Regions from separate parts of the Methylobacterium sp. E-025 genome, predicted to be linked through region 1. Evidence: predicted binding sites of a transcription regulator. Region 1 holds the regulator's gene; each other region holds the start of a gene.
The links. Region 1 encodes LexA, which represses DNA repair genes until DNA is damaged. Its sites were predicted from a motif close to TGTTCNNNNTGTGTTCNG; they were not measured.

Region 1 (5,230 bases):
GCGCGTCTCGTTCAAGAAGGCGCCCCCCCTGCGGCCGGGCGACTTCATCGCCGCCACCGCCCGCCTGCTGCCGCCCCCCGAGGCGGCGCGCCCCGGCGGCTACGATTTCGCCCGCGACGCCTACTTCCGCGGGATCGGCGCGGTCGGCTCGCTCCTCGGCAAGATCGCGGTGAAGCCGCCGCCCGAGCCGGTGCCGTGGTCGCTCCGGCTCGCGGCCGCCGTGGACGACGCCCGCAACGCGCTGACCCGCAGGATCACCGACGCCAACGGCGGCCAGGCGGGCGCCGTCGCCGCCGCCCTGGTGACCGGCAAGCGCGGGCTGATCGCGCCGGCCACCAACGACACGCTGCGGGCGGCGGGGATCTACCACGTGGTCTCGATCTCGGGGCTCCACATGGTGCTGGCCGCCGGGGTCGTGTTCTGGCTCGTCCGCGCCGGCCTCGCCCTGGTGCCGTTCCTGGCGCTGGCCTGGCCGATCAAGAAGATCGCCGCGGCGCTGGCGATGGTCGGCGTCACCGCCTACTGCGTCTTCTCCGGCTGGGACATCGCGGCCGAGCGTTCCCTCGTGATGACCCTGATCATGCTCGGGGCGATCCTGGTCGATCGCCCGGCGCTCAGCATGCGCAACCTCGCTCTCGCCGCGCTCATCGCGCTCTCGCACGAGCCGGAAGGCTTGCTCGGCCCGAGCTTCCAGATGTCGTTCGGGGCGGTGGCCGGCCTCATCGCCTGCGCCCGCCTGATCGATGGAGGGATGTTCCGCCGCGACGGGGCGGGGCGGATCGGCCGGCTGATCGCGCTGTCGCTGACGACGGTGGTCGGCACCCTCGGCACGACGCTCGTGGCGCAGGTCGCGACCGCGCCCTTCGCCACCTACCACTTCCAGACCGTCCAACCCTTCGGGCTGATCGGCAACGCGCTCACCCTGCCGCTGGTCTCGCTCGCGGTGATGCCGGCGGCGGTGCTGGGCATCGTCGCCTACCCGTTCGCCCTCGACCAGCCGGTCTGGTGGCTGATGGGACTGGCGGTGCGCGGCATGCTGACCATCTCCGGCTGGATCCAGGGGCTCGGGCGCGCCAACGTCGTGGTCCCGGCCTTCGGCACCGCCGCGCTCGGGTGCCTCGCCGCGGGGCTGCTGCTCGCGACGCTCCCGGTCTCGCGCCTGCGCTGGCTCGCCCTGCCGCCGGCGCTGCTCGGGCTCGGCCTGGCGACGATGCCAGCCCGCTACGACATCTACGTCGACCGCCAGGGCAGCGGAGCGGCGGTGCGCCGCGCCGACGGCAGCCTCGTCGCCCTGGGGCGGCCGTCGAACTTCGTGCTGGAGCAGTGGCTGAAGGCCGACGGCGACGGCAGGCCGGGCGCGCAGGCGACGGGCGGTTCCGTTTGCGACCGGATCGGATGCACGCTTCGGTTGGCCGACGGGCGCGCGGTGGCGCTTATGAAGGATCGCCGCGGCTTCGCGCAGGATTGCGCCAAGGCCTCGGTGCTGATCACGGCGCTCGCCGCACCGCCCGGCTGCGCCGCCGCCCTCGTCATCGATCGCGCCTACCTCGCCAGCCACGGCGCCGTGGCGATCCGCGTCGAGCCGAATGGCTTCATTCTGGCCGACACGCATGAGCCGGGACGGACGCTGCCGTGGCGCCCCGCGATGGTCCGTCCCCCGCCCCAGGGAACGGACGACGCGGCAGCGGGCGGATCGTCGCCCGCGGCCGAGCCCAAGCCGAAGGACGTCCCGTTCCAGGGCATGGCCGTACCGCCCCCCCGGGCGGAGGACGCCGACCCGGCACCCGACGATCCGGCCGCGGACGGCCCGAACCCGGAGATGCCGGGCGAGACCCTTCAGTAACGGCGCACGAGGCTGACCAGGCGGCCCTGGATCTGCACCCGATCCGGCCCGAGCACGCGGGTCTCGTAGGCCGGGTTCGCGGCTTCGAGCGCGATCGAGGAGCCGCGACGGCGCAGCCGCTTCAGCGTCGCCTCCTCGTCGTCGATCAGCGCCACGATGATGTCGCCGGTGTTGGCGGTGTCCTGCTTGCGGATGACCACGAGGTCGCCGTCGAGGATGCCCGCCTCGACCATCGAGTCGCCGCGGACCTCCAGGGCGTAGTGCTCGCCGCCGGCCAGGAAGTCCGGCGACATGGTGATCGCGTGGCTCTGGTTCTGGATCGCCGAGATCGGCGTGCCGGCCGCGATCCGGCCCATCACCGGGATCGACACCGCGCGACCGCTGTCGTCGACCATCTGCGTCGTGGAAGGACGCGGCGGCACGGCCTTCGAGCGCCCGCCCTCGACCACGCTCGGGGTGAACCGGCGCGGCGCGGCGGGAGCTGCCGGCACCGGGGCGGGCGCGCTGGAGCGGCCGGCGCCGTCGGGCATGCGCAGCACCTCGATCGCCCGAGCCCGATTCGGAAGCCGGCGCAGGAAGCCGCGCTCCTCCAGGGCGGTGATCAGCCGGTGGATGCCGGATTTCGACTTGAGATCGAGGGCGTCCTTCATCTCGTCGAACGACGGCGGAACCCCGTCCTCGCGCATCCGCTCGTCGATGAATCGCAGGAGATCCAGCTGTTTACGGGTCAGCATCGGCGCGGCTCGCAGGAATGCGCGGCCACACGAAGGTGGAGCCGCAGAAACAAAACACGAACACGTTAAACGTTCGTCAAGTGTTCCGCAAGGGTTCTCATCGGCCGATCCGACCGTTGCATCGAATTTCGTCGCGCGCCGAGCCCTTTTCGATCGCTGCGCTGTGGGGCTCAGCCCTCGAGGCTGCGGCGCACGGCGCGGGCGGTGACCGCCGAGACGCGCACGTTCGATTCCCGCGTCACGCCGGCGATGTGAGGGGTCAGGATGAGGTTCGGCACGTCGATCAGCGCCGCGCCGCCCGCGGCGTCCACGGGCTCATGGGCGAACACGTCGAGCGCCGCCCCGCCGAGGTGCCCGGACCGAAGCGCCGCGGCGACGGCGGCCTCGTCCACGACGCCCCCGCGGGCGGCGTTGATCAGGATCGCGCCCGGCCGCATCCGGGCGATCGCCGCCGGCCCGATCATGTCGCGCGTCGCCTCGGTCAGCGGCACGTGCAGCGAGAGCACGTCGCTCGTTGCGACCAGCGCGTCAAGGGTCAGGCTCGCCACCGCGCCGTGCGCCAGGCGCCACGCGGCGTCGTCGGGCGCAAGGTGCGGGTCGAAGGCGGCGACGGTCATGTCGAGGGCCGCCGCACGGCGGGCGGTCTCGCGGGCGATCGCGCCGAAGCCGACGAGGCCGAGGCGCTTGCCGGCGATCTCGCGTCCCATCAGCGCGTTGCGCGGCCACGCGCCCGCGGCGACCTGCGCGCTCGCGCCGTAGGCGCCGCGCAGCAGCAGCAACGCGGTGCCGATCACGTACTCGGCCACCGCGCCGTCGTTGGCGCCGGTCGCGGGATGGACCGCGATCCCGCGGGCGGCGCAGGCGGCCAGATCGATGTTGTCGAGCCCGACGCCGAGGCGGCCCACCACCCTGAGGTCGGATGCCGCCGCGAGCAGGCCCGCGCGCACCTGCGTGCGGTTGCGGACGATCAGCCCGGACGCGCCCGCGAGCGCCGCGCGCAGGGCGTCCGGCCGGTCGACCAGGGTCGGATCGTAGAGCGTCTCGAACCCCGCGAGCTCCGCCGCGATTGCGGCCTCGTCCATGAACTCGCTGATGACGACCTTGCGCATGGGGCGGCGATCCTTCTCCGCGGCCGGGCCGGTGCCGGCGGGCTGCCCGCTCTGCCGCGGCGTCCGGGCGACGTCGCAGCTGGGGGCATCGTCATCACGCAGCCGAGCGCGTCGGTAAAGGCGGCCGCGCCGCCTATCCGAGTGGGTGCGCCGATCGCAGCGCGATTAACCGCTTCGCAATGCCGCCCGGCGTAAGGTCCCGGGCATGAGGTGCGACCAGCGACAGCGCCTCCCGACATTGCGTGACCGACGCCGACGGCCGAGCCGGCGATTCGGAGACACCGGAGCAGTTTGACCATGGCCCTCGATCTCAGCATGCCGATCCTGGTCGTCGACGACTACCAGACGATGGTTCGCATCATCCGCAACCTGCTCAAGCAGCTCGGCTTCGAGGAGGTCGACGACGCCTCCGACGGCACGGCCGCGCTGGCGCGCCTCAAGGGCCGCAAGTACGGCCTCGTGATCTCCGACTGGAACATGGAGCCGATGACCGGCTACGAGCTGCTTCGCCACGTCCGCGCCGACGAGGGCCTGCGCACAACGCCGTTCATCATGGTCACCGCCGAGTCGAAGACCGAGAACGTCATCGCCGCCAAGAAGGCCGGCGTGAACAACTACATCGTCAAGCCGTTCAACGCCGCGACCCTGAAGAGCAAGATCGAGGCGGTCTGCGGCGCCTGACCGACCTTTCGGGGCCGACACGCGGAGGAATGCTGACGATGGGTTTGCAAAGACCGCTCGGCGCGACGATCAACCCGGCGACTATGGTGTCCGAGTTGATCGAGATCGCGGACTACATCGCCCACGTGCGCGACGAGATCGCGGCCCTGCGCGCCAACGAGCTGACGCACGACCGCATCCCGATGGCGCACGAGGAGCTCGGCAACGTCCTCGCCGCGACCGCCGGCGCCACCAACACCATCATGGAGGCGGCCGAGTCGATGCTGGCGCTCCCGGACGGGCCGGAATACCGCGCCGCGGTCGAGAGCGGCATCGGCACGATCTTCGAGGCCTGCGCCTTCCAGGACATCACCGGCCAGCGCATCGGCAAGGTGGTCGCCGCCCTGCAGCAGTTCGAGCTGCGGCTCGCGCGCTTCGCCAGCGCGGTGCGGGCGCGGGACGCCGCCGGACAGGACCCGGCCGAGGCCGAGCGCAACGAGCGCGCCCAGCGCCTGCTCCTCAACGGCCCGCAGCCGAACGGCCCGGCGACGGCACAGGACGACATCGACGCCCTGTTCGCCTGAACCTCGACGGGAAGGGGCCGGCTCCGCTAGAGCGTTGCGCCTGACGTCGGGGCATCGGGGGACAGCATGGCGGCACGGCTCTGGTCCGACCTGACCACGCGCGAGGTCTCCGGGCGCGGCATGGGTCGCACGGTCGCGGTGCTGCCGGTGGCCGCGATCGAGCAGCACGGCCCGCACCTGCCGCTCTGCACCGACGTGGCGATCATGGAGGGCTACCTCGCGCGCGCCCGCGCCCTGGTGCCCGCCGATCTCGACGTGCTGGTGCTGCCGGTGCAGTCGGTCGGCAAGTCCGACGAGCAC
Region 2 (5,230 bases), on a different contig from region 1:
CGCCTCGAGCGCCGCGGCGGCGAGGGCGTTCTGCATGATCGAGCGGATCGTGCGGGCGCAACGCCCGCATTTCGGGCTGCAGCCGAGGCAGGCGTAGACCTGGGCCGGCGTGCGCGGGCAGCCAGGACCCGGGCCGAGACACCCGCGCACGGCGCCATCCGAGAGGACGTTGCAGGAACAGACGATCATACGATCCAAAATTCGATGGCTGGAGGCTCGTTTCCTTCGACGCCCTCGAATCGTTCGAGAGCGCTCGCCGTGCGTCGTCCCGTCCTCGACCGTCGCCAGTTTAGAACTCTTGAAAACTAAGCGTTTTCAACGTGTTAGCGAACGCCACATGCCATCCGGCACCGTATCGGTCAAGGCTCCGGCGATCACGAGCGCACGATCGGATCGCATCGTCGCGTTTCGCGGCTCCCTATTGCGCCAGCTCCTTCAGCGCGAGCCGGATGAGAACCTTCGCCTCGGCGTCCTCGCCGCCAGCCTTCAAGGCAGCGGCGACCGCGGCCGAGGCCTGGAGCTGGGCGTAGCCGAGGTTGACCAGCGCCGAGATCGCGTCTGCGACGGGCTGGGGCGCGGAGCGGTTCTCGACCGCGCCCGACAGGGCGATGAGCGCCGGATCGATCGGCGCGAAGGCCGGCGCCTTGTCCTTGAGTTCGGCCACCAGCCGGGCGGCCAGCCGCGGGCCGACGCCGGGCGCACGCGCGACGGCGGTCTTGTCGCCCATGGCGATCGCCGAGGCGAGCTGAGGCGGCTCCAGCACCGAGAGCAGCCCGAGGGCGACCTTGGAGCCGACGCCCTGCACGGTCTGGAGCAGGCGGAACCACTCGCGCTCGGCATCCGAGCGGAAGCCGTAGAGGCGGATCATGTCCTCGCGGACATGCGTCTCGATCGAAAGGACGGCCGGCTCGCCGGGCTTCGGCAGGCGCTGGAGCGTGCGCGCCGAGCAATGCACCTCGTACCCGACTCCCTGGACGTCGAGGAGGACGAAATCCTCGCCGTAGGAATCGACCACGCCCTTGAGCTTCCCGATCATGAGATCCCGATCATTCGCGCCGCCGCGTCCAGCGTGCCGTCCGCTGCCTACAGAATGCCGCGCATCGCCGCCATCCGGCGAACCGTGGCGAGTCTTTCTGCAGGCCAGTCTTGAGAGCGGCCGAGCTTCGTGGGATCAGGGCAGGGAAACGGTCGGTTACAACCCAGGCGATCCCGATGCGCGGACCCTTGCTTCTCCTCGCCCTGACGCTCGCCCTCTCGCCGGCGCGGGCCGCCGACACCGCGACTGCCCCCAGCGCCGACCCGACGCAGGTCCGGCCGGGCACCTACCGCCTCGATCCCGACCACGCCAAGATCACCTGGTCGCTGAGCCATCTCGGCTTCTCGACCTATTACGGGCAGATCACCGACGTCACCGGCGACGCGACCCTCGACCCCAAGGACGCGACCAAGATCCGGCTCAAGGTCACGATCGGCACCGACAGCATCACCGGCGTGAACCCGAAGCTCGACGCGCATCTCAAGACGCCCGACTTCTTCGACACCGCGAAGTTCCCGAGCGCGACCTTCGCCGCCACCGCGGTGGAGGCGACGAGCCCGACCACGGCACGCGTCACCGGCGACCTGACGCTGCGCGGCGTCACCAAGCCGGTCGCCTTCGACGCGACCTTCAACCGGGCCGGCATCCATCCCGTCGACAAGGCCTACACCGTCGGCTTCGACGGCCGCGCCGTGCTGAAGCGGTCGGACTTCGGCATCGACGCCTACCTGCCGATGCTCGGCGACGAGGTCGTCCTGCGCCTCGAAGGCGAGTTCAAGGCGGTGAACTGATCTGCCTCAGCCGAGCTTGGCCAACGCCGCCGCGATCCGCGCGGCGCCCGGCCCGGCCGCGCCGGGCGGCGGGTTCGCGCGCTTGAGCGCATGGGCGCCGCGATGGTTGACGTGGGTGATGGCGATGGCGAGCGCATCGGCCGCATCCGCCAGCTTGAACTCGGCCTTCGGCAACAGGAAGCGCACCATCGCCTGGATCTGCGCCTTCTCGGCATGCCCCGAGCCGCAGACCGACTTCTTGATCAGGTTCGCCGCGTACTCGAACACCGGCACGCCGGCGAGCGCCGGCACCAGCAGCGCGATGGCGCGGGCGTGCCCGAGCTTGAGCGTCGCCTGCGCGTCCTTGTTGACGAAGGTCTCCTCGACCGAAACCTCGTCGGGCGAGAAGTCCCGCACGACCCGGGTGATGCCCTCGTGCAATTCGCGCAGGCGCAGCGCCAGCGGCAGGTCGCCGTCCGAGGTGACGACGCCACAATCGACGTAGGCGAGCTTCGCCCCCGTCACCGTCACGACGCCCCAGCCGGTGCGGCGCAGGCCCGGATCGATGCCGAGGATGCGGATGGGCGTCATGAACCGGACCTTGGCCGCACGGCCGGAACGCCGTACCGGCTCTGTCTGAGCACATAGCGTGAACGAAGGGTTTCGCCAAACGGTCGCGGCTGGCCGACTTTCGAAACTGAGGCGATCGAACTACCGTCGGCTTCGCGGCGCGCCACGATGCGGGCCGAAACCTCGGGCGGGCTGGCGGATGAACACCCTCGATTGGCTGGTGCCGACCCTGGCCTTCCTCGCGCCGATGCCGCCGATGCGGCCGGAGCCGCCGAAACCGCTGCGCGGCAACGCCTGGGCGGCGGGCATGGTCATCGGCAGCGTCTGCCTGATGATGGTGCTGCCGATGTTCACGATCTGGAGCTTCTGGGGGCCGCACGATTCCTTCCAGGTCCGCTGCGAGGCCTCGGGCGGCCGCGTGCTGCAGGACCCGGCGATCGGGGTCGCGCCCTACCGCTGCGACCGCAGCGGGGCGGCCTCGCCCCGCTGACGCCCACGCCTCAGGCCTCGAGCTTGGCCACCAGCGCGTCGGACAGGGCGAAGTTGACGTAGACGTTCTGCACGTCGTCCTGGTCCTCGATCACCTCGACGAGGCGGATCAGCTTCTCGCCGGTCTCGTCGTCGACGTCGATCGTGTTCTGCGCCTTCCAGACGAGGCCGGTGCGGGTCGGCTCGCCGAAGCGCGCCTCCAGGGCCTTGGTGACCTCGCCGAAGGAGTCCTGCGCGCAGGTGATCTCGTGGCCGGATTCGTCCGAGCGCACGTCGTCGGCGCCGGCCTCGATCGCCGCCTCCAGCATCGTGTCGGCGTCGGCGACCGAGGCCGCGAAGCCGACCACCCCGACGCGGTCGAACATGAACGCGACGGCGCCGGTCTCGGCGAGGCTCCCGCCGGACTTGGTGAAGGCCGAGCGCACGTCGGAGGCCGTGCGGTTGCGGTTGTCGGTCTGCGCCTCGACGATCAGCGCGGCGCCGCCCGGGCCGTAGCCCTCGTAGCGGATCTCCTCGTAGGTCTCCCCGTCGGCACCGGCCGCCTTCTTGATCGCCCGCTCGATGTTGTCCTTGGGCACGTTCTCGGCGCGGGCCGCGATGATCGCCGCGCGCAGGCGTGCGTTCATCGCCGGATCGGGCAGGCCGAGCTTGGCCGCCACCGTGATCTCGCGGGCGAGCTTCCCGAAGAGCTTCGAGCGGACGGCGTCCACCCGGCCCTTGCGGTGCATGATGTTCTTGAACTGGGAATGGCCGGCCATGGCGTCGCGCGTTCTTTGGGTCTTGGCGGCGGAGGGCTCGCGCCCTCGACGCCGCCGGGCGGGGATGCCGCGGTTTATACGCGCGTGCGGCGCGGGGAGGCAACGCGGGCGGCACACGCGAACGCGATCGGCCGACGACGGAAAGATCGGCGGCGACGGGCGTTCCCGAACCGCGGCCGACCGGCGCGCCGACGAGGACAGAATGCGAAAACAGGTTGAGCGGAAACGGACGGTCGTGGTCACGGGCGCCAGCGCCGGCGTCGGCCGGGCGGTCGCCTGCGAGTTCGCCCGGCATGGATGGAACGTCGGCCTGATCGCCCGAGGCGAGGCCGGCCTCCACGGGACGATCGAGGACGTGGTGCGGGCCGGCGGACGCCCGATGGCGTTCGCGGCCGACGTCGCCGACGCGGACGCGGTGAGCCAGGCGGCCGCCGAGGTCGTCGCGGCGTTCGGCGGCATCGACGTCTGGGTCAACAACGCGATGGTGACGGTCTACGCGCCCGTCCAGCAGACCTCCGCCGAGGAGTTCCGTCGCGTCACCGAGGTGACCTATCTCGGCCAGGTCCACGGCACGCTCGCCGCGCTCGAGCACATGGTGCCCAAGGATTCCGGCACCATCGTCCATATCGGCTCGGCCCTGGCCTACCGCTCGATCCCCCTGCAGGCGACCTATTGCGCGGCCAAGGCGGCGGTGCGCGGTTTCGTCGACTCGCTGCGCAGCGAATTGCTGCACGACGGCAGCAAGGTACGGCTGACGATGGTGCAGCTGCCTGCGGTGAACACGCCGCAATTCGATTGGGCCCGCTCGGTGCTGCCGCGCAAGCTCGAGCCGGTGCCGCCGATCTACCAGCCCGAGGCGATCGCCCGCCACGTCTACGCGGCCGCGCAGGCAGCGCCGCGCGAGCTCTGGATCGGGACGTCGGCCTGGAAGGCGATCGTCGGCAACATGGTGATCCCGGGCTGGATCGACGGGTATCTCGCCCGTCACGGATATCGCGGGGAGATGACCAGCGTGCGCGCCAACAAGCACCGAGCCGACAACCTCTACGAGCCGGTGGACACCGATCCCGGCGCCCATGGCCGTTTCGACGACCGCGCCGTCGGCCACGTCGCCGCCGCCGACCCGAAATGGCTGAAGCTCGGGCTTGCCGCGGCGCTGGGCCTCGTCGCGGGGACGACGCTGTTCGCGACGGAAGCGCAGGGACGGCACGATGCGCGCCGGCAGTCGGCCGGTCGCCGGCTCGCCCGTCGCGACTGACGGGTCAGGCGCTCGCGTGCCACTCCCTCAGGCCCGCGAGCGTCACCACCCCGTCCGCCCACGCGAACCCGAAGACGTGCCGGTGCGGATGCCCCGGCTCGCCGAGATCCGACACCGCCGAGAACGCGCCGTCGAGGCGGTGGCTCTCGGTGTAGCGGCTGCGGGTCGCCAGCACCGGCAGGCCGGCATCGAGCGCCGATCGGATGCCGGCGGCGGAATCCTCGAACGCGATCGCCTCCGACGGCGCGATGCCGAGGCGTTGCACCGCGAGATCGAAGATGTCGGAGGCCGGCTTCTTGCGGGCGGCCTCGTCGCCCGAGGCGATCACGTCGAAGGGGCGGTCGCCAGC
Region 3 (5,230 bases), on a different contig from region 1:
TGCTGCTCGCGAGCCACAAGCCGACCGATCCGGCCTTCCAGGACATCATGCAGATCAAGCAGAACGCCAACCGGGCGGCGGGCCTCGTGCGCCAGCTCCTGGCGTTCTCCCGCCGCCAGACGCTGCGCCCGGAGGTGATGAACGTCGGGGAGGCGCTCTCGGAGCTGACGCTGCTGCTGAAGCGCCTGCTCGGCGAGCGGGTCGGGCTCGACCTCAAGCACGGGCGCGACATCTGGCCGGTGAAGGCCGACGTGAACCAGTTCGAGCAGGTGATCGTGAACCTCGCGGTCAACGCCCGCGACGCGATGCCCGGCGGCGGCCGCCTGCTGATCCGCACCGCCAACGTGCTCGACCCGGGCGCCGCGGCGAAGCCCGACGGGCGCGGCGGCGCGCCGGCCGGCGACCACGTGCTGATCGAGGTGCTCGACACCGGCGAGGGCATCCCGGCCGACCTGATGGAGAAGATCTTCGAGCCGTTCTTCACCACCAAGGAGATCGGCAAGGGGACCGGCCTCGGCCTCTCGACGGTGTTCGGCATCGTCAAGCAGTCGGGCGGCACCATCGACGTGCAGTCGACCGTGGGCGAGGGCACGAACTTCCGAATCTACCTGCCGCGCCACGAGCCGGCGGCGCTGCCCGAGCCGGCGCCGACGCCGGCGCTGCCGAGCCCGACGGCCGACGCGTCCGCTCCCGCCACCGCAGCGCAGGCGCCGGGCGAAAGCTTCGTCCTCGTCGGCGATCCGCCCGCGCCGCCGGCCCCGAAGGCGCCCCCGCGAAAACCCTCGGCCGACCATACCGGGCAGGGGGTGATCCTGCTCGTGGAGGACGAGGATCCGGTCCGCGCCGTCAACAGCCGCGCGCTGTCGGCCCGCGGCTACACCGTGCTCGAGGCCGCCTCCGGCATCGACGCGCTGCACATCGTGCGCGAGGGCGGCCACCAGATCGACCTCGTCGTCTCGGACGTGGTGATGCCGGAGATGGACGGCCCGACCCTGCTGCGCGAGATCCGCAAGCACCTGCCGGAGCTCAAGGTGATCTTCGTCTCCGGCTATGCCGAGGACGCCTTCCGCAAGAACCTGCCGGAAGGCGAGACCTTCAACTTCCTGCCCAAGCCCTTCAGCCTGAAGCAGCTCGTCGAGACGGTGAAGGCGACGATGGCCGAGCCGTGAGGCGGCGGGCAGGCGCGGAAAAGGCTCCTCGGCGAGCCGATTCCGCCCTTGCTCGATGAGAACAAAACGGGTACATCAAATGCAGGTTCCAGCGCATTGAGATGCGCGCCCAACCCCTGCATAAGGATGCCGCACGATGGCTCAGGCCGCACTGAAAGTGGTGGAAACCCCCGGCATGGTGGACAAGGACAAGGCGAAGGCGATCGACGCCGCGCTGTCCCAGATCGAGCGGGCCTTCGGCAAGGGCTCGATCATGCGGCTCGGCAAGAACGACAAGGTGGCGGAGGTCGAGACCGTCTCCACCGGGTCGCTCGGCCTCGACATCGCGCTCGGCGTCGGCGGCCTGCCGCGCGGCCGCGTCATCGAGATCTACGGGCCGGAATCGTCGGGCAAGACCACGCTCGCGCTCCACACCATCGCCGAGGCCCAGAAGAAGGGCGGCGTCTGCGCCTTCGTCGACGCCGAGCACGCCCTCGACCCGGTCTACGCGCGCAAGCTCGGCGTCCAGCTCGACGACCTGCTGATCTCGCAGCCCGACACCGGCGAGCAGGCGCTCGAGATCACCGATACGCTGGTGCGCTCCGGCGCGATCGACGTGCTGGTGGTCGATTCGGTGGCGGCGCTGACGCCGCGCGCCGAGATCGAGGGCGAGATGGGCGACAGCCAGCCCGGCCTCCAGGCCCGCCTGATGAGCCAGGCGCTGCGCAAGCTCACCGGCTCGATCTCGCGCTCGAAGTGCATGGTAATCTTCATCAACCAGATACGGATGAAGATCGGCGTGATGTACGGCAGCCCGGAGACGACCACGGGCGGCAACGCGCTCAAGTTCTACGCATCGGTCCGTCTCGACATCCGCCGCATCTCGACCCTGAAGGACCGCGACGAGGCGATCGGCAACCAGGTCCGCGTCAAGGTCGTGAAGAACAAGGTCGCGCCGCCGTTCAAGCAGGTCGAGTTCGACATCATGTTCGGCGAGGGCGTGTCGAAGGTCGGCGAGCTGATCGATCTCGGCGTCAAGGCCGGCATCGTCGAGAAGTCCGGCGCCTGGTTCTCCTACAACAGCCAGCGGCTCGGCCAGGGCCGCGAGAACTCCAAGGGGTTCCTGCGCGACAACCCCGAGATCGCGGGCAAGATCGAGACGTCGATCCGGCAGAATTCGGGACTCGTCGCCGAGAAGATCCTGGAGAACGCCAAGCCGACCGAGGACGAGCTCGACGAGGGCGAGGCGTAGTCCGCACCGCCCCTCCGAAGCGGCACACCGAAACGAAGAAGCGCGCCGGCCCGGGAGGGCGGCGCGCTTCTTCGTTATGAAGCCCCGAATGGGGAATGCCGGACGGGCCGACGCCTCGGCTCAGACGGCGCGAAGGCTCACGCCGAAAAGCCGGCCGGCTCGAACAGGAAGTCGTCGATCGTCGGGATGCTCACGGAGAGCCCGGCATAGGCCGGCTTCGACAGGCGCCACGGCCGCTCGGCCCGGGCGCGGATCGCCTCCGAGGGACGCAGGCGGCGCAGCGAGCCTTCCGGCTCGACCTCCTCGACGGTGAGGAAGCCGTAGACCTGCAGCCGGGACGCGATCAGCTTGGTCTCGCGGTCGCCCGCCGCCACCGTGAGCGTCCCCGTGGCATAGACCGCATCCATCAGCGCGCGCTGCTCGGACCGGCGCCGGGCCTGGCCCTCGCGGACGCCGCCCTCGTACGGCAGAGGCCGGCCCGCGGCGGCGATCCGCCGGAAGGGGACGACGTTCTCGGCCGCACTCGAAACGCTACCCATACGCATCACCCTGACCGTCGCCACATCGCATGGTCGGGTGCGCATCGCGCCGTCCCGACGAAGCGGACAATTCGACGAATCGCTTTAATCTTCCGTGAGCGCTGTCGAAGCGGGCCGTGCCCGACCTGCCCCGATCCGGCACGGTGCGCCGCGCTAACGAGGCCGCCCACCCGACGAGCAAGCTCCGGCCTCGCGCGGGCGATGGGAGGTCGACGTGATCAGGAAACGCGTCCCGATGGGCGCGGAGTTGGTCGCCCCGGGCCCGAGCGCCGGCTGGAATAGCCGCCGCGAAGGTAACGCCGCCACCGGTCTGCACGGGCCCGACGACACGATCCGCGGCCTGCCGTACGCAGACCACGACATTCGCATGCTCGCCGGGCGCGTGAGCCGGCACGGAGACCCAGAGGCGGATCGCCTCGGGCAACCGTCCCGCACAAAACCTTAACTTCTCGTCGGATGCGAGATAATCGGCCGGAAACCATTGACCCCTCGGGCGATGGAGGCTAGAAGCGCGCCACTTCGAACGGCCCGGGGGCTGCTGACGAGGCTGAGCATCACGCTCATCCGCTCGTCGACGACGCGCCGATCCACCGTCGAAGGCTCACATCGCCTGACGTTCTCGTCAGATCAGTAGGTACGAGCGCGCCTGCCTTAACAGGGGTGCTCCTCTGCCGATAGCGCGCCAAGGGTCCTCACCGACCCCTGGCGCATATTCGTTTTGCGGATCTCCTTCGGGAGGTTCGTGGGCGGCTCCGCAGGGAGCCACGTTACGTCGCACGGGATCGCGCTTCGTCGCGATCCGGAGGAAGAGGGCACAGGATGCCGACGATCAACCAGCTGATCGCGCAGCCGCGGAAGATCCAGCGGAGCCGCAACAAGGTGCCGGCGCTCAACGCCTGCCCGCAGAAGCGCGGCGTCTGCACCCGCGTCTACACGACGACCCCGAAGAAGCCGAACTCTGCGCTCCGCAAGGTCGCCAAGGTCCGCCTCACCAACGGCTTCGAGGTGATCGGCTACATCCCGGGTGAAGGCCACAACCTTCAGGAGCACTCGGTGGTGATGATCCGCGGCGGCCGCGTGAAGGACCTTCCGGGCGTGCGCTACCACATCCTCCGCGGCGTGCTCGACACACAGGGCGTCAAGAACCGCAAGCAGCGCCGCTCCAAGTACGGCGCCAAGCGCCCGAAGTAAGATCTTCCCGTCCGGACGTTTTGCCCGGGCGGCCGACACGGCATTCCACTGCCTCGTAAGGATGTCGCCGGCGCTCCTCAAGAGTGGCTCAAGGCGGCCTGCGCGAGGTGCTTAGATCCTTATCCCTCGGAAGTTCCGCAATGTCCCGTCGCCATTCCGCCGAGAAGCGTGAGATCATCCCCGATCCGAAGTACGGGGATATCGTCCTCACCAAGTTCATGAATTCGATCATGTACGAGGGCAAGAAGTCCGTCGCCGAGCGGATCGTGTACGGCGCCTTCGAGATCGTCGAGAACCGCGCCCGCGCCAACCCGATCGAGGTGTTCCGCGCGGCCCTCGAGAACGTCGCCCCGATGATCGAAGTGCGCTCCCGGCGCGTCGGCGGCGCGACCTACCAGGTCCCCGTCGAGGTCCGCACCGAGCGCCGCCAGGCGCTGGCGATCCGGTGGCTGATCCAGGCCGCCCGCGGTCGCAACGACCGCACCATGGTCGAGCGCCTCTCGGCCGAGTTCCTCGATGCCGCGAACAATCGCGGCAACGCCGTCAAGAAGCGGGAAGACACGCACCGGATGGCGGAAGCCAACCGCGCCTTCTCGCACTACCGCTGGTAAGCGGCCCGACGCCCCTTTCGGAGAGATCCCGATGCCCCGCACCCACGCGATCGAGGACTACCGCAACTTCGGCATCATGGCCCACATTGATGCCGGCAAGACCACGACCACCGAGCGGATCCTCTACTACACCGGCAAGTCTCATAAGATCGGCGAGGTCCATGAGGGCGCCGCCACCATGGACTGGATGGAGCAGGAGCAGGAGCGCGGCATCACGATCACGTCGGCCGCGACGACGTGCTTCTGGCGCGAGAAGCGCCTTAACATCATCGACACGCCCGGCCACGTCGACTTCACCATCGAGGTGGAGCGCTCCCTCCGCGTGCTCGACGGCGCGGTGTGTGTGCTCGACGGCAACCAGGGCGTCGAGCCCCAGACCGAGACCGTCTGGCGCCAGGCCGACAAGTACGACGTCCCGCGCGTCGTGTTCGTCAACAAGATGGACAAGATCGGCGCCGACTTCTTCAAGTGCGTCGCCGACATCATCAC

Region 2: the regulator LexA is predicted to act here: its motif matches at 2,445-2,462, upstream of ruvC (crossover junction endodeoxyribonuclease RuvC).
Region 3: the regulator LexA is predicted to act here: its motif matches at 1,227-1,244, upstream of recA (recombinase RecA).

The regions. Positions count from the first base shown of each region.
Region 1 is NZ_JAKSYR010000071.1:9,092-14,321, forward strand. It holds gene MKK64_RS07445 (ComEC/Rec2 family competence protein) at 1-1,843, shown strand, start outside; gene lexA (transcriptional repressor LexA) at 1,837-2,577, opposite strand; gene MKK64_RS07455 (NAD(P)-dependent oxidoreductase) at 2,748-3,686, opposite strand; gene MKK64_RS07460 (response regulator) at 3,984-4,367, shown strand; gene MKK64_RS07465 (protein phosphatase CheZ) at 4,406-4,930, shown strand; gene MKK64_RS07470 (creatininase family protein) at 4,997-5,230, shown strand, end outside.
Region 2 is NZ_JAKSYR010000102.1:325,986-331,215, reverse strand. It holds gene MKK64_RS13820 (bacterioferritin-associated ferredoxin) at 1-189, opposite strand, end outside; gene ruvA (Holliday junction branch migration protein RuvA) at 419-1,036, opposite strand; gene MKK64_RS13810 (YceI family protein) at 1,213-1,827, shown strand; gene ruvC (crossover junction endodeoxyribonuclease RuvC) at 1,834-2,397, opposite strand; gene MKK64_RS13800 (hypothetical protein) at 2,576-2,866, shown strand; gene MKK64_RS13795 (YebC/PmpR family DNA-binding transcriptional regulator) at 2,877-3,623, opposite strand; gene MKK64_RS13790 (SDR family oxidoreductase) at 3,826-4,881, shown strand; gene MKK64_RS13785 (HAD-IA family hydrolase) at 4,886-5,230, opposite strand, start outside.
Region 3 is NZ_JAKSYR010000078.1:29,303-34,532, forward strand. It holds gene cckA (cell cycle histidine kinase CckA) at 1-1,169, shown strand, start outside; gene recA (recombinase RecA) at 1,306-2,400, shown strand; gene MKK64_RS08930 (hypothetical protein) at 2,538-2,939, opposite strand; gene rpsL (30S ribosomal protein S12) at 3,759-4,130, shown strand; gene rpsG (30S ribosomal protein S7) at 4,271-4,741, shown strand; partial or broken gene fusA (elongation factor G) at 4,773-5,230, shown strand, end outside.